One region of the Paenibacillus sp. FSL H7-0756 genome, then DNA from elsewhere that is predicted to be linked to it. Evidence: predicted binding sites of a transcription regulator. Region 1 holds the regulator's gene; each other region holds the start of a gene.
What was found. Region 1 encodes LexA, which represses DNA repair genes until DNA is damaged. Its sites were predicted from a motif close to CGAACATATGTTCG; they were not measured.
Positions count from the first base shown of each region.

Region 2: NST04_RS12675 (YolD-like family protein) is a predicted target of LexA. The motif match lies at 5,990-6,003, and genes of this name have one in related genera.
Region 3: NST04_RS12635 (ImmA/IrrE family metallo-endopeptidase) is a predicted target of LexA. The motif match lies at 1,978-1,991, and genes of this name have one in related genera.

Region 1 is NZ_JBBOVT010000002.1:345,885-353,954, reverse strand. It holds gene metH (methionine synthase) at 1-2,056, opposite strand, end outside; gene NST04_RS18290 (FixH family protein) at 2,226-2,654, opposite strand; gene NST04_RS18285 (HAD family hydrolase) at 3,100-3,885, opposite strand; gene NST04_RS18280 (hypothetical protein) at 3,921-4,448, opposite strand; gene NST04_RS18275 (DUF896 domain-containing protein) at 4,496-4,705, opposite strand; gene NST04_RS18270 (LysM peptidoglycan-binding domain-containing protein) at 4,815-5,231, opposite strand; gene lexA (transcriptional repressor LexA) at 5,429-6,055, shown strand; gene NST04_RS18260 (L,D-transpeptidase) at 6,244-6,582, shown strand; gene NST04_RS18255 (hypothetical protein) at 6,662-6,880, opposite strand; gene NST04_RS18250 (hypothetical protein) at 6,991-7,212, opposite strand; gene NST04_RS18245 (hypothetical protein) at 7,306-7,665, opposite strand; gene NST04_RS18240 (hypothetical protein) at 7,681-7,929, opposite strand.
Region 2 is NZ_JBBOVT010000001.1:2,861,357-2,869,426, reverse strand. It holds gene NST04_RS12715 (ATP-dependent nuclease) at 1-1,920, opposite strand, end outside; gene NST04_RS12710 (hypothetical protein) at 2,115-2,831, opposite strand; gene NST04_RS12705 (helix-turn-helix domain-containing protein) at 2,999-3,211, opposite strand; gene NST04_RS12700 (hypothetical protein) at 3,358-3,648, shown strand; tRNA gene NST04_RS12695 (tRNA-Leu) at 3,782-3,867, opposite strand; gene NST04_RS12690 (WGxxGxxG family protein) at 4,050-4,520, opposite strand; gene NST04_RS12685 (M15 family metallopeptidase) at 4,596-5,282, opposite strand; gene NST04_RS12680 (hypothetical protein) at 5,461-5,622, shown strand; gene NST04_RS12675 (YolD-like family protein) at 5,629-5,964, opposite strand; gene NST04_RS12670 (hypothetical protein) at 6,138-6,740, opposite strand; gene NST04_RS12665 (PH domain-containing protein) at 6,942-7,433, shown strand; gene NST04_RS12660 (glycosyl hydrolase) at 7,451-8,070, opposite strand, start outside.
Region 3 is NZ_JBBOVT010000001.1:2,852,872-2,860,941, reverse strand. It holds gene NST04_RS12660 (glycosyl hydrolase) at 1-441, opposite strand, end outside; gene NST04_RS12655 (NucA/NucB deoxyribonuclease domain-containing protein) at 604-1,044, shown strand; gene NST04_RS12650 (hypothetical protein) at 1,132-1,320, shown strand; gene NST04_RS12645 (hypothetical protein) at 1,368-1,523, opposite strand; gene NST04_RS12640 (YjfB family protein) at 1,692-1,868, shown strand; gene NST04_RS12635 (ImmA/IrrE family metallo-endopeptidase) at 2,030-2,554, shown strand; gene NST04_RS12630 (hypothetical protein) at 2,624-2,788, shown strand; gene NST04_RS12625 (undecaprenyl-diphosphate phosphatase) at 2,826-3,629, opposite strand; gene NST04_RS12620 (DUF6199 family natural product biosynthesis protein) at 3,794-4,048, shown strand; gene NST04_RS12615 (hypothetical protein) at 4,343-4,702, shown strand; gene NST04_RS12610 (hypothetical protein) at 5,138-5,341, opposite strand; gene NST04_RS12605 (hypothetical protein) at 5,810-6,115, opposite strand; tRNA gene NST04_RS12600 (tRNA-Ile) at 6,464-6,537, opposite strand; tRNA gene NST04_RS12595 (tRNA-Met) at 6,587-6,660, opposite strand; gene NST04_RS12590 (hypothetical protein) at 6,746-6,910, opposite strand; gene pyrE (orotate phosphoribosyltransferase) at 7,697-8,070, opposite strand, start outside.

The DNA of each region.
Region 1 (8,070 bases):
TCTCATCCTTCTGCATGAACTGCTCCAGATGGCTTACAGAGGCCTTCATGACCTCCGCACTCTGGAGTACCTCTGCCACGATTAATTCATTGTTATTAAACAGCCGTCCGACCTCAGACATCCCTGCCATCAGCGGTCCATTAATGATCTCCAGCGGCGGCGAGGTCTTCAGCGCTTCATCCAGATCCGGGATCAGTCCCTCCTTGGTGCCTTCAACCACATAGGAAGCAAGACGCTCCTCCAGAGAGAGATTGGAGATCTTCTCCTTCTTCTCTACCTTTTTGCCGCGAAAAGCTGCTACGAACGCAGACAAGGTATCGTCGTTCGTATTATAGATCAGCTCTTCAGCGAGCTTGCGCTCCTCTTCAGGGATCGATGCATACCGCTCCACCTTCTCGGTGTTCACAATGGCATAATCCAGCCCGGCCTTAGTGCACTCGTACAGGAATACCGAGTTCAGCACCTCGCGGCCGGCTTCCGGCAGACCGAAGGAGACATTGCTGATGCCGAGAATCGTGTGAACAGCCGGCATGGCCTCTTTAATCAGACGGATACCGTCAATCGTCTCCTTCGCAGAGCCGATATACTGCTCATCCCCTGTTCCAACAGGGAACACCAGGGTATCGAAAATCAGATCCTCGGGAGCCAGACCGTATTTGTTGACCAGCAGATCATAGGAACGTCTGGCAACCTCCAGCTTGTCCTTAGCCAGGATGGCCTGACCGGTCTCGTCGATGGTGCCTACAACAATCGCTGCTCCGTATTTATGAATCAAAGGCGTAACATGCTCGAATTTCTCTTCACCATCTTCAAGGTTAATGGAGTTAATGATCGCTTTGCCCTGACAATATTGCAAGGCCAGATCAATGACCTTCGGGTCCGTCGTATCGATCATTAACGGCACCTTGACCTTCTTCACCACCAGCTCCAGGAACCGCATGATATCTTCCGTCTCATCCCGGTCCGGGTCCTGCACACAGACATCAATGACCTGTGCGCCGCTCTTCACCTGGGCACGGGCAATCTCCGAAGCTTCCTCATATTTCCCCTCAACGATTAGACGCTTGAACTTCCGGGAACCGAGGACATTGGTCCGTTCACCGACCATATATGGACGGTTCTCACTCTCCACATACACCGGCTCAATCCCCGACAAAGCCGGAGGATGCTGGCCGTCCAGCTTACGCGGCGGGTAGGCTGCCATGACCTCAGCCATCGCCCGGATATGCTCCGGCGTGGTTCCGCAGCAGCCGCCGGCAATATTCAGCCAGCCCTTCTCAGCGAAGCCGCCCAGCTTACGGGCCAAGGAATCCGGGGATTCATGATAATTCCCGTTCTCATCCGGCAGACCCGCATTCGGGTAGCAGCTGACAGCTGCTGAAGAGATCGCGGAGAGCGAACGGATGTGATCACGCATGAACTCCGGTCCGGTGGCACAGTTCAGTCCGATAGATACCGGCTTCAGATGCTCCAGTGAAATATAGAAGGCTTCTATATTCTGTCCGGCCAGTGTGGTTCCCATAGGCTCAATGGTCCCCGAGATCATCACCGGCAGCGTAATTCCGCTCTTCTCAAAGGCGTTACGGATGCCAATGCTTCCAGCCTTCACGTTCAGGGTATCCTGGGATGTCTCCAGGAGCAGTGCATCCACCTTACCGTCGATCAGCGCAACCGCCTGTTCTTCATAGCTGTCTATAAGCTCCTTGAATGTGACTCCCCCGGTGACAGAGAGCGTTTTCGTGGTCGGACCCATAGCTCCTACCACATAACGCGGGCGCTGAGGTGTATCATATTTATCAGCGGCATTACGTGCAAGTCTCGCGGCCGCAAGGTTAATCTCCCGGGCACGGTCCTGAATATCATATTCAGCAAGCACCACTGAGGTGGCACCGAAGGTATTCGTCTCGATCAGATCCGCACCGGCCTCCAGGTATTTCTCATGAATGTCCTGAATAACCTCCGGCCGGGTCAGGACCAGCATTTCATTACAACCATCCAGGTCATCCCCGCCGAAATCCTCGCCGGTGAGCGGCACCTGTTGAATCATGGTACCCATAGCTCCATCCAGTATCAATATGCGCTGCTGCAAGCTCTCAGCAAGTGTGTATTTGGCCACTTTCCATCCCCCCAGTGAAACATTAGAGTAATTTTAGCAGAATAAAGGGATTTCGGAAAGCCTTCCTTTCCACCCTGCATTATTTGTATTTCTATTGATTTCATTCCTATTACGGCGCTACCACAAGATTCTTGCTTGGCATGGAATGCTGTGTCCGGGCAGTCACATGTGAAGTGACGCTGAATTCGCCCGCCTCTTCAAAGGTATGTTCCCCGACATAAGCCCCTTCTCCGGCACTTTCACCCTTGATTTCAACCTTCTTGGTCTTATCTGTGGACTCATTTACCTCAAACATAACTTCTCTAGCATCATCTACCGGTTCACCGTCCTGTGTCACCACAGCCTTGAAGCTAACTGCCGTCCCTGCGGTTACTTCCTCCGGAGTCCAGCTCAGCTCCACTTTAATCGGTGACATGGAGGAATTGGCCGCTGCCTGCATCTGCATCTGCATCTCATCTTCCTTATTCCCCGAGCATCCGGCTAGTGTCATCCCCATCACAATACATATAAGTCCCCTGCGCATTCTTGGCTTCATCATCTGAAGTCCTCCCGGTTCATAGGTAGATTCTTCTTCATTCATGAAACATATCAAGCATGAAACATATCAAATCTATATTACAATGAAAGTCAGATCTCTGCTCTCCTTATTATACACATTTTATTCAATTTGCCTTAAAAAAGCTGCATGATTCACTCATGAACATGAGAATAGTCATATCTTTGATTCAAAGTGTTTGTATTGGGATTGCCGTGACTCCAAAGAATGTTTGGCCCTCCGGCCGCTGTTGTTCCCAGATTTCTTGAATTAAACCGCTGCTAGCGGTTGAAATCCGGTAACAAAGGCGGACGCTAACGCTCCTACAGTTCCAAAATTCTCCTCCGCCACTTTTCCCTTTACAGTATATTTTCAAGTTCAAACAATATAGCAGATACATAAAAAAGCCAATACCCACTAAATAGGATACTGGCTTCATAGAATTCAATTATAGGGAGTCTACCAGCGGCAGTAGCTCGGAGAGATGGCTGATCTGGTAATCCGGCGTAATCTCCGGGTCCGAAGCTTTCGCATTCCGGTTGATCCAGACTGTGGTCAGTCCGGCAGACAATCCGCCAAGAATATCTGTCGTAAGCTTATCGCCCACCATGATCCCTTGCTCTGGAGCAATATCCAGCAGTCCGAGCGCATGCTCGAAGATTCCCTTGTCCGGCTTGCCTTTGCCGAAGCTTCCCGAAATCACAACATGGTCAAAATACGGAGTAAGCTCCGGCACACCGTCCAGCTTCTCCTGCTGAAGTGCCGGACAACCGTTCGTCAGCAGCAGCAGCTTGACCTTACCGCGCAACTCGTTCAGCACCTGAAGCGTCTCTTCATAGATATAAGGACGGCTGCGGCGCTCAGCGGCGAACTTGTCAGCCAACTGTGCAGCCAGCGCTTCATCCTCTACCCCGAGTGCGGCGAGGCCGCGGCGCCAGGATTCCTTACGGTAGACAGGGGCAAGCTGTTCCAGTTGACGGAACTCCGGCTGTTCACCGGCAGTGAAATTCGCCCATAGCGCTTCAAATGGGTTAATACCGATTAGCTTGGTGAACGGATATGTCTCATAGGATTCATAGAGGGCACGGGCTTCTCTGCGTACAGCAGCTTCCAGCTCCTGCGGATCAACGGAATCTCCAGCCGCCTCACAAGCATAGCGGAAGGCTTCTTCCACGCTGCGGTCATCCCACAGCAGAGTATCGTCAAGGTCAAATAGTACGGCGGTAATCGGCATTAGTTCTCCCACTCCCTATATGCTGGTCTGTCTTCCTATTCGTGCACTAGTTCAATATTGTTGTTCTTGGCGAACTGCTCCAGACGTTCCCCCATCGCAGCGGTGTCATAACGGTTAATCAGCTTGGAGAAAATCCACTGCTTGCGCTTACCCTTATACTTAATGGTAACTACACTGCGCGATAAAGTGATCTTCTCAATATCCGCCGCAGCCAGGAAACGTTCGCGGTTGTATTTAATAGTAGAGATACGCGCACGCTCAACCTTAAGGAACGGACGGCGGAAGAACAGCAGCGCAGCGAGCAGGAAGTACAGCACTACACCCAGCCAGTTGGCCAGAATACCGCTTCCTTTAGCTTCGTCAATCGAGCCGACCACCCAGAACATGATGCCAAGCAGCATCAGTACTACGGGGAATACAATATTGCGGCCTTTGAAAATATCGATGCTTTTCGCGGCAGTCTTAGTGCTGGAAGTGTAAATAGAGTCCTTCCCCTGCTTCTTTCTTTGCTGGTTAATTTGCTTCGTGTTGCGTTGAACCATTCTTTCCCAAGAACGGGCCATGTAAGTTCCCCCTAGTCATCCTGTATTATCTATGAAAAGGCAACAGGCTAATGCTTAAGTCCATTATTGCCCTCTTCATGCTCCGGATTGTCCACAATTTCGATAGTATCAAGCTGGGCCCGAAAGTTAGTGCGGATATTCCCCAGGTAAATCTCGCGGAGCTTGGCACGTTCAGCCAGTTCCTCTTCATTCAGGCCGCCGTTCTTAGCTTTGCGTGCCAATTCATTGATGCGTGCGACCAATTCGTCAATATTCAATACGTTTCCCTCCCTCTAAATTCATTTTAACTTTGCCATGAGAAAAAGAGCTTGTCAAGGTCTACCCCCTGAAAGCTCTCCGAGTCGATCATTAGTCTGACACAATCCTTCAATATAAAGGTAAAGTCAGAATATCTCCGGCCTTAATGACGCTGTTCTCCAAATGATTCGTCTTCATTATTCCTTCTATATATACGGCTGTCCTCATGTCCTCAGGCTTGTTACTTAACGCAATGCTCCATAAGGTATCTCCGCGTTCGACTACGATCCGCTTATCCGGCTTCAGTGAAGAGACCGAACCGGCAAAAACATTCCCCACTACAGTGAATCCAGAAATGACAAGCATCAGCACCAGGACCATCTTCATCAGGCTGACCTGACGGAATAGTGATGATAGCGCAGCGAGACTATGAAGAATCTTGTCCTTGACCTTGGTTACATTACTATGAGCAATTGGATTACCGGGAGCGGACACCTTGATATCGTCATTATTGTAGATGCTGTTGTATGTACTATACTTTAACATGATCATCATCCTCCAAACACATGTTCTTGCTTTCGAAAATAATATAACACGAACATGTGTTTCGAACAAGAGTTTTTTCGGAACATTTGTTCTCTTTATTTCCGTTCTCGTTTTTTCCTCATTTTAGAACTTATGTTTGTACGAACGGAAGTTCTATGTTATAATTTTCCCAAACATAGTATATGGGGTTGATACCGATGTCAAAGATTTCTAGTCGTCAGCTGGCGATCCTGGAATTTATACGTAATGAAGTCCGCAGCAAGGGTTATCCTCCGTCTGTCCGCGAGATTGGCGAGGCTGTCGGCCTGGCCTCCAGTTCTACTGTGCATGGGCACTTGGACCGGCTTGAGAAGAAGGGCCTGATCCGCCGTGACCCTACGAAACCGCGTGCGATTGAATTGCTCGGCCAGGAAGATTCAGAGAATGTGCATCAATTCGTCCAGACCGTTACCCGCATCCCGGTAGTGGGTAAGGTTACAGCTGGTGTTCCTATTACTGCAACAGAGAATATTGAAGATTACTTCCCGTTGCCTGCTCATTATGTAGGCGATAACAAGGTATTTATGCTTTCTGTCCTTGGTGACAGTATGGTGGATGCCGGAATTATGAATGGGGATTATGTCATCGTACGCCAGCAGCAGACTGCCGACAACGGCGATATTGTTGTAGCGATGACCGAAGAAGATGAAGCAACGGTCAAGACCTTCTACAAGGAACGGGATCATATCAGGCTGCAGCCGGAGAATCCGGCGTACGAGCCTCTCCGCCTTAACCGCGTTACGATTTTGGGCCGGGTCATCGGATTATTCCGCGATATCCACTAATCTACTCCCCGCTTAAGAACAGGCTGCTCCGCACCATGCGAAGCAGCCTGTTTTCTGTTCATTTCATTTCGTAAAGTGGCCAAAAAGCAGAGCGCGAACAAATGTTTGTATTCTGCTTTTTGGCCACTTTTTCTGTGAACCGCTGTACCGCTCCGCACATATCCTGATATAAAGGAGTGCTGATCTGTATGCCCAATTATCGAATTATCGTCGATCTGTCACAGCGCATGTTGTACCTGCTGGATAATGACGTTGTCACCAGAGGCTTCCCTGTCGGCATCGGCAAAATGTTAACCGTCTCGCCTGTAGGCGAATACACCATCATTAACAAGCAGCCCAATCCGGGCGGCCCGTTCGGTGCCTTCTGGATGGGACTGTCCAAGCCGCATTACGGCATCCACGGAACCAATGACCCATCCTCCATCGGCCACATGGTCTCTCACGGCTGTATTCGTATGTATAACGCAGATGTACTGACTCTGGCCGCCCTCGTTCCCATAGGTACCCGTGTCACCATCCGGGAATAGGAACGTCACAAAAACCCTTGAGACGCCAGATTGCGCCCCAAGGGTTCCTGTGACTCCTATAAATTAGAGCGGATACAGACTACAGCACACTTCTCAATAGACGGATAGCCACCGTATTCAAACGGATGGCCTCGCGGATTGATTCTCTGGCTGCCAGCAGCTCTCTTCTGGCCCGCGAACCTCTAGGCACTCTGCGCAGATTCTCATTGATTTCTTCCAGTCTCTCCAGCAGGACAGCCCGCTGTGTCAGCAGGACATTAATGGCTCTGCGAATCCGGTTACGTTCTCTTTGGCTCATCTTTACACCTCTTTTACACTTAGATAGTATAAGAGATGCCAAGAATCGCTCCAAAGCTTGTGTGATTCGGCAGTAATGTTAGAGCTGCAAGCAGCGGACAGGTAATCTGCTTACTTTTTGTTCAACCGCACCCGGAATTCAAATTCATCGCGTCTATAAGTCATTCCGGCCAGCACTATGTACTCCGGTGTCCATTTCTGTACAGGTCCGGCATAATCAGCAATCACATGCGGTTTGCCATCAACCAGCTGAACGACGTAGACCTGTACCTGTGCCAGTGCGGCAGCGAATAGATCAGCATCACTGGACAGTACTTTATAAGCCGTATTCAACTTCGTTCCTCCTTGTTCCACAACCATGATAATAGATTTACCCCAACAATCTATTCAATTATACCGGGTTATGGAACAATATGTAAACCATAATTAGAGCTTGATAAAAAGGATTTTGAACAATCCGATATACTTCTTAGTAGCCCCGCCATCCCCGGTAAAAAAATTGGTATTCTTAAGGTCCGGTACACTGAATACTGAGAACAAAATGTAGTTATCCCTCTTGGTCAAAGACTCAATTACAGGCTGGGCCACCAGCTTGCTAATTCCGTCTCCTATTTCCTGATCTAGCGTATTCTCCAGATTCTTTACAGAATATTCACTGAAAGCTTCCTTCCCCGGATTCGTAACAGCCATCACAATCAGAACTAGGATAAGGACCAGTAACGACTTACCGCCAGATCTCCTGCGGACTCTGCGTGCAGGACTTGGCGTATCATAACGCGAATTCATTCTTTTCCCCCTCAGCTACAGAATATACAGCATCTCTTGCAACAGGACTCCCAGCGGATTCAACATCATCCGGTACACGAACAGCATCCCACCTGTAATTCCACTCACGCCGACATCAACGCTGCTCCAATCCCACACCGGCGGAGGCGGCGCATCCAGCCCATATTGCTCCACAAGCCTTTCTTGGGTCTCTGCAGGCACAGCCACTCCTTCAGCTCCTGCCACCTGACCCATCAACGTCAGCACCAGCATCAGCGAAAGCATAATCTTATATGTATTCTTCATCATCCGCTCCCATGTCTGCCACTAGAATTCTCTTCTGGTTAAGTATATAGGAGATGGAATAGTATGTAAAATGATTTGATTTGGAGTTTTAATTCCTTTATATTATGATGTAAGGGCTTT
Region 2 (8,070 bases), on a different contig from region 1:
AATTTCGGAATAAACTTCAATAAGATTTGACGTGGAGCCATCAGTCTTGTCCATACAACTTCTTATTTGCTCTTCTAAAGAATCAGCTAGTTTCTGTGCAAAAACTCCTTTGCCAACCTCATCAGCATCAATATGCGTAAAAATAAATTCAGCATCATTTCTTAATAACTCTTCGTCATCAGAATACTGGTTATTCCTTGCAATAATAGTTTTGCAATATGCTTTAACAGATCCATCTTTTGACCATACATCGTGGAGAACATTAGCCAATTGACGCGTGTTTTTTTCAATTGCTAAGTCATACTCAAATGTTTTTAAAGGAGAGTGGTATAATCGGCCCCACTTACCCATATTAATTTCATCTACTAATTGTAAAGCGATATTTGCTCCTATAGGTGAGTCACTTGGAAGGGGATAAACATCCTCTGCCATAGTTACCGGATCACCATTTTTATCACTCTTCATTACTCCATTTTTATCATATACAATTACCTTAATCTTTGGCGGATCATTATCAGTGATTCCAGCACAATATATTGGTATATGCGATTGGCTTGTAGCTTCTTTGAAATTTGAAAAAAGTCTCATAAAATGCTTAAAGTTAATACCATTAATATTCACTACTGATACTCCAGCCTCTTCCAAGGAATTAGGTAACATATTATTGATACCACCATCTAGAGCTTTTTTATTATGCTCTGCTAATACTATTTTAGCGAACGTAGGTAGAAGCATCGCTTCACTTATTCCCTCTACAAGAATGACTCCCTTGGAAAATAGTAAAGCCGATTTCGTCACGTCTAGCCATCTATTAATATAACTTTTACTTTCTCCTAGATTTATCTCCTTTAATGCAGTTGCTATGATTCTATTCTCTTTATAAGCAACATGAATCAAATTGTCAGTATCAACGGAAGAAGCTAGGACCGGAGAATGTGTTGTAATTACAACTTGTAAATTTTCAATTTTTCGAGTAAGCTCTTCCAAATATTTAATGAATTTAACTTGAAGTTGTGGATGAAGATGCGCTTCAGGCTCCTCTATAAGTAATACTGTCATCATATTATTGTCTTTTAGTAGCTCAAGTTCCGCAAAAACAGTGGCTATGTATAACAAGTTATTATATCCCAAACTGTTGATTGAAATATCCCTAAATTTTTCGGGATTGTTTTCCTTGATTCCCGGAAAGAAAACCATTTTTATGCTCTCTACAATTTTATTAAAGGTTGTTTCAGCAAACTGCAAGTTAATGCTCTGTCCAAGTCTTTGACCTAATGATTCTTCTAATTTGGTATTAATGTTCTTCTTAGCCATTTCAATCTCATTATAATTCTTATCGGCATTACTTGTTATTTGCTCATTAAAACCTTTGACACTCCTTACAAGTTCATCTTTATTATCACCATATTGTTTTTTTAATAATTGTGCCAACCTTGATCTTTTTCCATTAACTAGCTTTTCCTCAGCATCTCGAAGTGGAGGTAAGTATATGCAGTCAATACAATCAAATGTCTCCTCTTCAAAAATGCTTGATTTTGAAGCGCCACCCCATATTTCTTTTTTATAGTATCCTTTTCTGTTCGGATTGGCGCTAACTTCAAAATGTAGTTGTGCGTTAAAATCAGCATCACACCATGATAGAAAAGTAACTTGTTCGTCCGAATTGAGGGATTCGATTTTTAGGTCAATTCTAATTTCTGAAGCTGAGAAGTCTTTTTCTAATGAAACATAAAAATCATCCTCATCAATATTCAAATATGAGAACTCATTTTCTCGTAAGATGAGCCGTAGAGCATTTATGATTGTGGTCTTTCCTGAGCCGTTTTCACCAACTAGAATATTGAGCCCTTTTTGTAATTTAATAACCGACTTACTCTTTGAATTTTTATAACCTGTAACATCTAAGTTAGATATGTACATATATTAATATCTCCTTTCTATTGATACAAAAATCTCATTCCAAATACGCCTAAATTTATAATTCGACAAGAATTCTCAAACCCCCTCCATAAAACCCTAAAATTAGCATATAATTCATTATTTAAAATTTTAATTTGATAATAACTATGATTCTTAATACAACAAAAGGCTTACTAGCCTATTACTTTGACTTACTATTCCTTTACCTTCCAACCTTCAAAAAGCTTCGGTGAAGCCAACCTTGTTCCAAATTCATCTATGAAATAAACAAACACTCTATCATCACCTGTTATTACGTACTTGTAATCTAATACTACTTGCGAAATTAAATTTCCGTATGATTCAACAAACCGTTCTTTCTGAAAATCTTGAGAGTTATACCATGAATCTGAAACCGTAACGTCAATCTGACTCCAACTGTTATCACGTGGTTTTATTTTCAGAATTGCGCCGTCCGCCTGCTTGTATATTTCTTTCAGCTTAGCTGCCATTTTTTCAGCGTTTTGTTTCAAACGGTCAAATGTATATACGACTTTATTATTATTATCTACCACTTTATAGACTATGTAGTTTGTACGCCCTTCGTTATAGGTTAGGCTCGCTACAGCGCCTGAAATGGTTCGAGCTGTTTCTTTAGTAACTTGCTTTTGGGCCTGGTTAAGGATGATTTTAATTGTCCTATCTTCATCCGATATTAAATAGTAGTTAATCAGAGGATACCAAGACGTTTCGCTGAAATTGTATTCCATTTCATTTTGTAGTGTACTTGGAGTGAACAACGGAATGCCTTCACTAGTGTTCTTCACTTCTGTTTCAGGTGACTTCATGCCGTTGGTACCAAAATAAATGCCCAGGAGTATTACCGCTAGCACACCAAATAGCGAAACCCCTTTTCCACTATTACTTTTCATGTTCACTCTCCTAAACCATCATTTAAACAGTGTAAGTATTATTTAAAATATTCTTTCCAATTATTATATTTCCTGCATATGGAATTAGGCTCAATCATTTTGACTTACAAAAAAGCAAACAAAAAAAGAGCACCCCAAGGCACCCTTTTACTCCCTCAATTAACTCCCTACTCCCCCGGCACATACTCAACCAACTCCGACAGCTTACACTGGAACGTATCGCATAACCTGACCAGCGTCTCCAGCTTAACAGTCTCCAAGTCGGTCTCCCGATACAGTTTGTTAATCGAATTCCGGCTCAGGCCTGATTTCTCCATCAGCCCGGTGATGTCGTCGATCCGGTGTTTGGCCATTAGGATTCTTAAGTTGCTTCTCAACATGAGGCTTAACTCCCCTCCAGTTAGTATGTATGTATTAGAGATGCTCCACCTTCCATTATCCTTATAGAGTGAAATTTTAACTTTACAATATCACCCGCGGGGTTATATAATAACCTTATAAGGTTAACGACAGGGAGGTCTCTGGTGTGTATAAATCTTTAGAAGCTTTAACCGATCCCTTAATTCGTATCCGGCTGGAAGGGATGTACCGGGAACTGCTGGTTACGGATGCTGCGTATAACATGCTGCTGCAAGAGAGTGTTCATTACTTCCACCAGCTTAGGAACGCCCTACCCGAGGACCAGCAGGATGCTGCTTTCCAGTATGAAGATACACAACTCTCCATTCAAGCCATTACAGAACGCTCCATCTACCTGCAAGGCTTCAAGGATGCGCTCTATCTCTCCAATGAGCTGCGGAGTTCCTCTACTGCTTAATTCTATCTTAAGCGTACATTTCCCTGTTTCTGTGCTGTATGCTTTACACTGCTTCTATCCTGCAAGCAGTTTCTAACCTATAAGTATAGAAAAGGCGCATTCAGTTGAATGCGCCTTTCTCTATTAATATTAGTGCCGAGGACGGGGGTCGAACCCGTACGGTGGTCACCCACCGCAGGATTTTAAGTCCTGTGCGTCTGCCTGTTCCGCCACCCCGGCATGTTGTGTGCGCGTTATACGCGACAAGAAATATAATATCATGTATCCGGGGGATACGCAATTCCTTTTTCCAAATTTTCTTCTGCATAAGCAGCAAATAGCCCGCTCAGCCGAGACTGACACGGGCTTTACTGCTTGGCGCTGCTGTTCCTTACTCGCAGAACTGCGGTGCCCTGCTCCGGCTAGTGGCGGTCGCGCTCGCCGGTTCTGCTGCGCATGCCTGCAAGGCCGAGGAGGCCGACCAGACCGAGCCAGCCCCAGTTGGAGCGGTTGCCGTTGTTGGTGGCTGTGGTGGTGGTGCTCTGTGCCCGGTAGCGGCCCGTTGTATTGTCGTTGGACAGCGGGGAGACGGAGCTGTTGTCGCCGGTACGGATTTTGTCCTTCATGATGGATTCGGTCTTATGCATGGAATCTCTGGTCTCGTTCATCATGGTATTGCCCCGGCTGTCCATCATCCGGTCATCCATATTGCGCATGTTCATGTTGCCCATCCGGCCGTCTGTTGTTGTGCTGTTCATGCCCGGAGCGGAGGTGCTCATAACGCCTGGAGTGGTTGTCATCATACCGCCAGGTGCTGCGGAGATGTCACTTGCTCCGAGCAGACTCATGGACAGGACCGTACCGCAGGCAAGACTTGTGATCAGCTTGTTCAAAATGTTGTGCCCCCTTCATGGATGTGGTTAATCGCTGATAATTTCCCCATCCGGGACAGCATCTATGCAGAGAAGTTATTCCTTCACAATGTTCACGGTCTTGCTGGACGCATTATACGTGACCTTGGCTCCAAGTGCTTCCGCAATCGCTCGTACAGGCGCATAGGTTACCGCCTCGTCCATGACGCCGGTCGTCAGCTTCTTACCGTTGAGCGTAATATTTACCGGGATATCCTTGTTCACCTCTGGCTCACCTCCGGTTATACGGCTTAGTGCGGCTGCACTCTGCTGGGCAGTAGGCCGTCTGCCTGCCTTCAGGTCCTGAATGCTAAGGCCGAAGCTCATCTGCAGATGAGCGTAATCCTTGAAGGAGGTCCAGTCCCCGCCCCATTCGAATCCCAGCTTCTTCCCCTCCTGCGCCACCTCTTGCCAGTCTGCCACCTTATCGCCATCCCCGTCACGATTCATATCCCAGGACACATTCCTGCCATCCGGCAGGAGCAGCGCAAAGTCTATTGCCAGTCCGTAATTATGGTAGCTGTCGCCTCCCCGGGCATTGGTTACTATGTCGCCCTTCTTGGTTCTCCCTTGAGCATATAGCTCATTCTGCTGCGCTATCGTGCGCATGCCCTGCGTAATGAGGATTGGCACCCCCCGGTTATAACTGCGTCTTATCAGCTCGTTCGCCCCGGCCAGTACGGCCGGATGCAGCTTCGTAAGCCTTGCGGCCGACTTCTGCTTGACCTGCTCCAAAGTAAGCATCTACTCACCCCCTGGTATAATAAATGCCCGCTTAGGCCAGGTTGCTTGCACCAATGACCGTTTTTTTCACAAAATAAGCTGTGCAGCGTCCTATCTCTCCGGATGAACTGTGCATCTACAGGCCAGAATAAGAAGATAGACCGTAAGTCAGGTCATTCAAACGAAAAGGGGGATGAACATGGAGATACACAGCGACAGCTACAGAATTGCCCCGCTTAGCGATCAGGAGGATGTGGTCGAAGTGATCCGCCAGGCGGAATCGGAGATTGCCCGGATGACCGGAAATCCGGAGGTCACGCTGATTGCCTATGAGAAGACGGACGGACACCGCAGCAAGTAAAATCTGTCAGACAATATAAGCCTCCACAATGTCATCTACCAGCAGCCACTTCCATTCCTCCGCCCACTGCAGCTTGAATTCACGCGAGTGGGTGTGGATGGAGGTCACGAATCCGCTCAGCTTCACCTGCTCCAGAGGACCATACAGCACCAGCGTTACCCGTACATGACTACGCAGCGATAAGGCCAGCGTATGCTCAATCTCCTCCAGCTTCTCCTCATCCAGCACCGGCCTCAGGCTATGCCAGGTCTCCCGCTGCTCTCTCCCTATTCGCCCGATCTGCTCCGGAAGCACCCTCCCGCTGTACTCACGTTGACGGTTTCCTTCAAGCTTCTTGCTCATTCGCCGTTCCTCCTCTTCTTCGCACAGAACATATGTTTGTATTATATCTGCGCTTCAGCAGGTTAGGCAAGCAGAAATATTTAGGTATACCCCCATAGCAAAAAGACGCCCACAGTCATGCTGTACAGCGTCTTCCTTTGAACCCCTTTGTGCATAACAAGTCTTGTCTCTGCTTATTTCACTGACGAAGTCCCTGCGCTTCCGGTACCCGGTTCCTGCTTGGCATCTGTGCCTGCATCTGACACAGTTCCTGGTACGGGTTGCTCCGTCTCAATTAGTCCGGCGGCTTCTCTGGCTTCATTCAGCTTGGAGATGCCATAGAGCATGGCTACGTCCGCCTGCTGATTCATCTCATTGAATTCCTCGGCGGTCACATCGGGCGATACTGCGCTCTTGGAAGCCTTCTCCTTAATCTGATAGGCACTCTTGAAAGCAATCACCGAATCTCTAAGCAGCTTCTCGATCGTATCCGGCAAGCCGCCCGCAATCTTGATATCGTTCACATGATCTGCAAGCTCGGAGGCGGTATCCTGGAAGCTGTCTACAGCCTTCTGGAATTCTTTGTCTGTCGCTTGTCCGGTGGAATAAGAGGTGAATGTGGTGTTGAAGTTCTCTAGCGAGGATTTGCCCATTTCGTCGAATTTCGACATTTCATTGTAAAAGTTCTGTACCGTCTCCTGCACCGCTTCCGGGGAAGCCGGTTCGGTGCTGTTATTGCCGCAGGCACTGAGGATCATGACGGCCATTAGCAGTCCTGTAAGTAAAGCTTGTCTCATAGTTAATATCCCTCCACTTAACAGAATAATATCGTTTTTTGTTAAGTGCAAATGAAATTAATGTAAAAGTCGGCGTAATGAAACATATGTCAGAAGTTAAGCGTATTCATAGGGAGAAATGGCGATCAATAACCATTTGATGACTGGCAATTCCTGTTATACTATAATGAATTTATCCGTTCAAGGAGAGGAAGATCTATCATGGCTTATTGCACAACATGTGGTGCGGAATACAAGCAAGGCGCCAAATTCTGCGGGGAATGCGGGGCAAGCACAGAAGAGGCCGGTTCTCCGGCAACAGCACGCCGTCCGGCGTCTGGCCATAGCTCCGGTCCCGAACAAGAATTATGGCAGGGCAAGCCTGCCGGCATCTCCGACCGTCTCAAGGGGCTGATCGGGCTGAATACCACCAAATATACGATTACGTCCCAGCGGATTATGGTGAAGAGCGGGCTGATCGGCAAGGATGTCGAAGAAATCGAGCTGCTGCGGGTCAATGATTTCTCCGTCACCCAGTCGGTTATGCAGCGTATGCTGGGCATCGGGACGCTGATCATTTTATCGGATGATGCTTCATCTCCACAGCTCCCCTTCTATAGAATCCGTAAGGTTCAGTCTGTTAAGGATATCCTGCGCCAAGCCGTCCGTGATGAGAAAATCGCCAACAACATCAGCTACCGCGAGCATATCTGACGCTTCGTTACACTCTGTTATGGAAGGTAGAGGGCTCCTGCCGGAATTACGCCTTTGGCCTGGCTGGGGCTCTCCCACATCAGTACCGCCCGCGCATCCCCCTGGTTCTCATAGTACTCCACCTTCAGCTCATGCAGCTTCCCCGCAATCAGACTCACAGTGCCTTGCCGCTCCTGCCCGCTCTGCTTGATCCAGCTGTCAATAATCAGCTTCCCGTCGATCCATATCCGGATTCCGTCATCTGAATACGAATAGATCGTGTAGGTCTCACTATAGGCAGCGCTTATCCGGCCGCTCCAGCGTACCGAGAACAGATCTGCGTGAACAGCCGGATCGGGCGCTGCCTGTCTCCAGGCGAAGTTAATATTGGCATCTGTCCGGGTGAGGGCAGGCGTGCCGGTAAGCGTAATATTGTTGTAATACTGCCCATAGAGGCCCGGTTTGGGGAGTACCCCTCCTGAAGAAGCATACGCCGCCGCTTTGGCCGAATAGTCGTCTCTGGAGAATACGGCACTATTTTTCATAAAAGCCTGAATCACTGCATCCTTATTGCGCTCGTACAGCATCTTGCCCCAGGTCATCTGGAAGCTCCATTTGTTCTGCGTGCCTGCCAGCACAGCTGGCGGTGGAAGCTCCC
Region 3 (8,070 bases), on a different contig from region 1:
AGCTTCGCTGAGGCTCATGGAGACATTCGTCCAGGCTGGTGCCGTACCCGGCAGGTTGGCATGATAGGTCATCGCTACGATGCCCCCGGCCTTGTGCCAGCGGATCGCACTGTCCGTTACGCCCTGACGCTGACTGCTGATGAGCTTCTCCGTCTGGCCGCTAATTGGCCCCATCTCATAGCCGTGCAGTCCGGCATAGGTACCCGCCGTATTCTTCAGCTTGTTGTTGATATCATCCGGACTCTCCAGGTAATCATGCTGGCCGCTGATCATTCCCTGGCCCTGCAGCCAGTACAGCGTCTCCAGCAGCTTCCGTGCGGGCGCCCCCAGCTCCGCGTCAGCGGGAGACATCTGTATTTTGCGAAAAGCCGCTTGCCACTGCACATCACCAATCAGCCGCGAGGCCGAATCCAGCAGGTCCCTGAGGTTGCGCTGTTCCACATTTTCCACCATCCTTTTCCTTGTGTTTGTACATATTATGACGAATTATGGAACTTCAGCACGGCTGCTGCACAGAATTCGGGCTGTCCCAATCGGTTATTCTTACGCTATACTATTCAGGGCACAGGCATTATACCCATACCCACATCCAAGGGAGCAGATATGAAAGCCAAAAAATCCATCATCAGTCTCATCATTATCGCCCTGCTCAGTCTGTCCGCCTACCTGCTGGAAGAAAACGGGCAATGGCTGCCGCAGACACCTTCCGGTCATTCTTCGGAGGTCGTGAAGCTGAAGTTCCCGGCAGACCGCTACCCGGAGACCGCGAGGCACATCCAGAAGGCCATCCGTAAGGGAGAATCAGCCATCTGCACGATCAACCGCAAGGATGCGGAGGAGAACCGCAAGGCGTCGCTGAAGGGAGTTCCCACGAAGAAAGGCTATGACCGGGACGAATGGCCGATGGCCATGTGTGAGGAAGGCGGAGCCGGGGCCCATATTGAGTACATAACCCCCAGTGATAACCGCGGAGCGGGAAGCTGGGTCGGCAATCAGCTGGAGACGTTCGCAGACGGTACGCGCGTAGAGTTTATTTTCAAGTAAGCCGGCATTGTGGGGGATGTTATTCAATTTCACTGCGATAAAGCGTAGAATGAAATGGGATAATATAACTTTGATGGAGAGCCGCATGTGTTCTATATCTGTTATCGGGGCAAACGGCTGTACGGCCCTATGTCCGAAGCTGAAGCCTTACAGGAATGGTTCGCGCTTGCAGGAACAATTAAGGAGCTCTATATCATTGAAACGGATGCAGCTACAGGCAGAATCAAACGCCAGATCGGGCCAACAGTCCGTAAAAATAACAGGAAAAAGAAATAGCCCTATCCGGCACAGGCCGGACAGGGCTACACTGGCTATAGGCTGTTCTAGAACAAGCAGGCTTTTGTGATGATAACCAGCAGGATGAACAGAACCAGAATTGCACCTGTCGAAGTCCAAGGGCTTACTACCGGAACGATTGGAGGTCCCTGATTCACTCCACCTACGTTATTTCCACAACCGCAACCATACTCTGCTCCCATGATTAATTCCTCCTCTTGAATATTGAATACAGCACAGAATATGTGGAATTCCGCTCCCTTGCATGGGCCAATTGGCAAAGAAATACCATTCACCTAACGGACAGGCGTCCAGTGGTCGATATAGAGTATGAAGCAATAGCTTCACAACATATGGAGGAGGAATGCCGGATGGATATTGCTGCATTATCCGTAGTGATGAGCCAGTCATCCTTACAGCAGGCCGCAGGGCTGCAGGTGATGAGCCTTGCCAAGGAGCAGGCGCAGAGCGGTGCCCAGGATATGATTCAGATGCTGAGTCAGGCCACGCACCCCACCTTGGGAAAAACACTTGATATTCGGGCGTAATTCCTTTATGCTTACATACACAGGAACACCAGTTCCATATTTCAGCCGGTGAAGAGTGCGCGCTGAACTGCTGCTTAGCCCTTACGGGCTTTTCTTTTGGCCAATAATACGAACATACGATCTTATATATGGGGTGATTGATTATGCAAGGCTATTATCAGATGACCGCATTGGAGAAATGGACAGAGGATCTATACCAGCGTATTGGTGTCCGCAAGCCGTCCGACATCTCCATTGATTACATAGCGAAGCGGCTTAATATCTGGGTGCACTATCTGGATGTCCGCAGTAAGGCGATTGAGGCTACAGCCGGAATGTACAGCATGTTCATCGACAACCGGCTCCCTCCCGAGCTGCAGCGGCTGGAATTCCTCCATGAGCTGTGTCATCTGCTGCGGCATGCCGGTAAGTCTACACTTATGCCCGGAGAGTTCACTCAGGCGCAGAGAGATGAATCCGACCGGTTCATCCTGTATGCCTCCATGCCCTATACCATGATCTCCGAGAAGACGCTGCCCGAACTTCGTGAGGATGCCGTTGCCGAGCTGGCTGTAGCATTCCAGGTGCCAATCCCCCTCGCGCTCCAGCGGATCGACCAGATCCAGAGACGGATTTTCCAGGGTCAATTAATGGCTGTTATGGAACGTAACGAAGACAGAAATATCATCCACAGACATATTCGCTAAGCGCTGCGGGGATAATACAGACTATAAATCAGAACACGAGATTCTACTGTAAAGGGGATCAAGATCAACGTGGAAGCCTTGAAAGTCATTCAATTATTGCTGACTCACCCTGAATACAGCGTGGATGCCGTTCATCCTGAAATTCCGGATTTTGTGGGTATCGAGACGATTGAAGTGGACCACGAGACCCAGACCTTCTCCATCCTGCTGCAGGAGCCTAAGGAATACGGCTGAGTGCTGAGCCTCCTGAGCGGATCACACCAGAGGCCCATTACAGGATGACAATTACATAGAACAGTCCTGCTAGCACGAAGCGGTACAGCGCGAACCACTCCAGGCGGAGCCGCTTGATCAGCTTGATGAACGTGACCACTGCAATCATGGCTACGAGGAAGGACGTCACGAACCCGATCAGCATCAGGGTCAGTGAATCTGAATTCAGCAGATCCCGGCTGTCATAGAGGTCCAGAAGGCTGGCTCCGAACATTACCGGTACTGAGATCAGGAAGGTGAAGTCCGCAGCGGCTTTCTGGCTGGTTCCCAGCAGGAGGCCCCCTGAGATCGTCGAGCCGGATCTGGAGAACCCGGGCCATAGCGCTAAGCACTGGAACAGCCCGATGCCAAAGGCTTGCGTATAGTTAAGACCGTCCACCGTCTCTGACGTAACGGTTCTCCTGCTGCGTGCAGCGAAGATCATCAACAGGCCACCGGCAATCAGACCAATCAGGACCGGCTTAGGGCCGAATAACTGGCTCTTGATCGTATCTTTGAAGAGCAGATACACCACCAGTGCCGGAACCATAGCCAGGATCATGTGGATGGCATTCAGTCCCTTGCTCTTGGAGAAATCCAACTTCAGCATATTCATCCCGATGTTCACATACTTTTTCCAATACAGCAGCAATACGGCCATTACCGCACCCAGCTGGATTACGATTTTGAAGGTAACCGCAGCCTCCCCCTCGAACTTCAGCAGATCCCCTGCCAGGATAAGGTGCCCGGTAGACGAGACCGGCAAGAATTCAGTCAACCCCTCAATAATCCCTAATAGTATTGCTTTGATAGCTTCAGTCACTGGTGAATAGCCCCTTTCGGAAGTAAATCAATATATTTCCAGTATAAGAGGCGCAGATAGAATTCCCCATCGAATGAGCTAACAATATGGGGGTTGATGTGACATAAGTGTCACGTGGGGCTGGAAGAATTCTGCGTTGTTAATTTGAAGCTGCATCCAGAAATATGCAACTTCATGCAATGGGCTTTCGTAAATGGAGAAAGGAGCTGGTAAAAATGGTTGTTATTTTCGCTGTTCTCTTCGTATTGATTGCAGTATTGAATATCTTCTTCCCGGCCATGGGCTGGCATATGCGTTACGGCTGGATGGTCAAAGGCGACTCCGGGCCCAGCGAGGCTTATCTTATGATGAGCAGAATCACCAGCGTGATCGTTCTTATTCTCTTTTTCTTGTTCTTTTTGCCTTCTATGTTTGGTTAATTCCCTAATAAGCATTAAAAATCAAATATTGAAATTTAGTCGAACACGCGGGCCACAAAATGGCCCGTTTTTCATTAGTAAAAACTTATATATAATTGCATTTTAATAATAATCCTTACAAAGTCCTAGGACATATTATTCAAATCCAATTAAAAATCAACAAACGACATTAACCTCCAATATATGACAAAAAATATCATTAAAAACCATACTTATTACTTATATACATATAAATCCATTTAATCTATTATTACTTATGTAACACACAAAATACTCATTTTGGAGGTTTGAAGTATGAAAAAGAAACTTTTGGTTGGCCTTTTAACCGTTACAGCTTGTTTCGCTTTAGGCTCCACCTCTTTTGCAGCAACTGCATCCATCCAGACTCCTGATCTTCCCGCAGTATCTACTCTAAACAAGGTTACTCCACAAGATGTGAGTGCCAAGGCTAGTTTTGAACAAATTATTGTTCACATGAATTCAGGATATTGGAAGTATCTCCCCGGATCACTTGAACTAATTTTTAATGATGGGGCTATTGTATTGTATGAAGATGGATGGGTTCAAGCTGTTCAATATGGAGCCTCAACTATATTTTCATATGATGAATTCGGAAACATAACTGCATATACTATTTTAGTAGATAGAAATTAAAACTAGCTCTTCTTTAAGGCAGAACGTACATAAGAAAAGGAGCCGCCGACGCTTCCCTATCGGCAACCCCTTTTCTTATTTTCTTTTAAAATCCTTATTCCAGTTTAAAGTTAATTTCTGAAGGCTAACGGGTCTGTGCCAACTTCTACCATTGGTCTCCCATTCCTTGACCGCTTGCAAATAAGGTTTGTAAAATCTCCAATCGCTTATATCCCACGAACAATAAATTTTTCGATAGAATTTACCATAAGGAATACCTCGGGAGTATCTTCGCACAGCCTTGCTTGCCTGTCATTTCGTCCAGGGATTTGCCTGATCTTTACTTACGGGTGTTTTCTTAACGCTTCTAGTCAACTCAGCTCTAACCTCCTTCAGGGAAGCTAGAGACCGTCCAGTAACTTCATTGTTTCACCCCTTGATCAAGTCATACACAGATTATATTTCATCTTCTTTAATTTTCACAAGGTAAGGTTTACGCAGCAAATTATATTTGTAAGCCATAAAATACGACTCCTTTTCCTTCAAAAAAAGCTTTTCTATTCTTCCAACCGCAGCAGTACCTCCGCTTACGAAAAAATAATAAAAAATACATATGATCAGAATAATCACTGTTAAATTAACGATTTTTCTCTGGTTCATAATTCCTCCTTAATTGGGATAATGGAAACCTAAAGATCAGCTTGAAAGCGAAACATGCTGATTCTATATTGTATAATTATAAAATAATGTATATGAAAGGTGAAATAATGAAGAACAGTACTAAATGGTTTGTTTACATATGTTGGTTCGGGGCTCTTGCTATTAATATTCGGTTGTTAATACGATCAATTTCAAACAATGAGCCTGCATTCTCTAATGTAGTAGGTGTAATTTTATTGGTAATTGCTATTATTAGCATACATTTCAGTGAGAAAGCTAAAGAACAAGAGAATGGAAGTAACAAGCTTTAAAAAAATTTTAAGAAGTTCATGAACATAGTTATTGAGCATTTGCAAAAGCTATAAAATAAACCCGCCTGGCTTAATGCCAGACGAGTTTATTGTTTGAAAGTGTTTGAGAACATATATAATAGGCCCTCTAAAAACACAAAAAATCATCCTAAGGCGCTTAATTAAATTTTTCAACTAACAATTTCTTAATTCCATCAAGTAAGGGTAATTTCTCACCTGAACCATTGAAACTAGGCAATGAATCCCGGATATCATCAATTTCCTCTTCGCTAATATCAACACAGCGGCCTTGAATCAATATCCTCCAAACCAAAGGATATTCATTTATAAGTTCTACATTAGGTTTTAGTCCTTGTCGATCTCTTAGTTCAACCATAAGTGAGTTCAAAGCAGTAGTTATATTTACTCTTTTCTCAACATGAACATCAAATGCTTTTTTTATTTTCTCCCCCCAATCATCCATTACACTCACCTCCCTTCGACATCACATTTCGACATCTAGAAGTATCTTCCTTCCGACCCTTCCTTCTGGAACAAAACCGTGCAATTCTTAACGCCTCTATAAACAGTCTTTGCACTACTCAATGTCTATATGTGCATCAGTCGTTCTTACGACTCTCAGATTAATAGTTTCAGGAGGGTACCATATCGTGCTTAATAATTTGAGTAATAATTAACCAAATAGATGATTCGAAGCCAAACAGTTCTATTATATGGATAAATGTACTTCGTTTGCAAATCTGTTAGCAAGGTTGGGAAACTACCCTGAACAAAGTAAAACCCCCTTGCTAGGCAAGGGGGTTAAGTGAAGTGGGCCCTACAGGACTCGAACCTGTGACCAATCGGTTATGAGCCGACCGCTCTAACCAACTGAGCTAAGGGCCCGGACTAGGATATCCGTATTATACGAGTGCTGTCCGGTGTAATAAGGTAATTGCGGGGGCAGGATTTGAACCTGCGGCCTTCGGGTTATGAGCCCGACGAGCTACCGGGCTGCTCCACCCCGCGTCAGTTAATAATTATTTAAACAGCGACAATAGATAATATACAATATAGCCATGCATTAAGTCAAGGATGATTTTGGATTTTCTGTCTAAGGCAGAAAACGCACACCATAACGGCCCTTGCGCGAACGGTATATTTCCACAAAACTCGGATCATGATAGCCATAGATCCAGCCGTCCTGCTCCAGTCTTTTGGCAAGGCAGCCCGCTTGAAATCTGGTCCTGAACAACTTGGCAAAATAGATCCAATTCATGATACCCTCTTCTCCTTCATCGCAATAATATATGTCCCGGTGCTATTTATCATGCCCAGTTTTGCAAGAAAATTAGAGGATAGCTTGGCGGAGAAGATGGCAATTTCTGCCCGTATGCTTAGGTTACTGGTTGAAGAATAACGCAGGCATGGAGCAGATTACAGGGGATATGGAGTATAACAAATGAGTTGAAAACAAGGTGGTGGGCAATGGAACGAATGTGATGAGAGTAGCGGTCACATTCTTCACTGGAGCAAGACATGATGAGATTGGTTAGTAACGCATGGATATTGGAGTATGCAGCTAATTAGGGGCTGTGGAGATAACAAGCAGTTGAGATGATTACAGTTGGATTTTGTACACTTGCTTGGGCGGAAATCGCCTCTTCAAAAGAAATAAGTGGATTTAGGTCATCTAGTTCACGCCGTATCTGCGTTATTGTCCATTTCGGGTCTCAACAAGTGTATTTTTTCCAACTAGAGCATCCAGAAGTGTGCTGAGCCATTGAATAGATGCTGTTTTTCCACTTCTTTTCCTGACTGTCCAAAAACTAATTATTAGCACAAAATAACCCCACAAAGTGCGACTTTAGCTTCGATGATGACTCAGGTACTTTGCGGGGACCCCAAAACATATTAATTCTAAAAAGCCCAGCCCCCCCGGTAAAGGAGGACAAGGCTTCTTCTACGCATTTTCTAAGCTTTACGTTTACGCTCTACGTTTACGCTTTACGTATTCTCAACATTCTCCACGCACCATCTTCCATCCTCAGGGTCCTCTACAGCCCTACACGCCGAAGGCGGCAGGGTCCTGGCGCCAGGATTGCAGCAGCGCTACATCGCTCTCTGCGATCTTGCCTTGGGCCAGCGCCACATTAATCAGCGTGCTGTAGTTGGACAAGCTCTGGAGCGGAAGCTCAGCAGCGGCGAAGGCCTCTACGGCGCGGTCCAGCTCGTAGCTGAAGATGGCCAGCACGGCCAGCGGGAGGCCGCCTGCTTCCTGTACGGCCTGTGCGGCCTTGATGGAACTGCCGCCGGTGGAGATCAGGTCCTCGATCACGACGACCTTCTGGCCGGGCGCGATCAGTCCTTCGATCTGGTTCTGCTTGCCGTGGCCTTTGGCCTTGTCCCGGATGTAAGCCATCGGGAGACCGAGCTTAT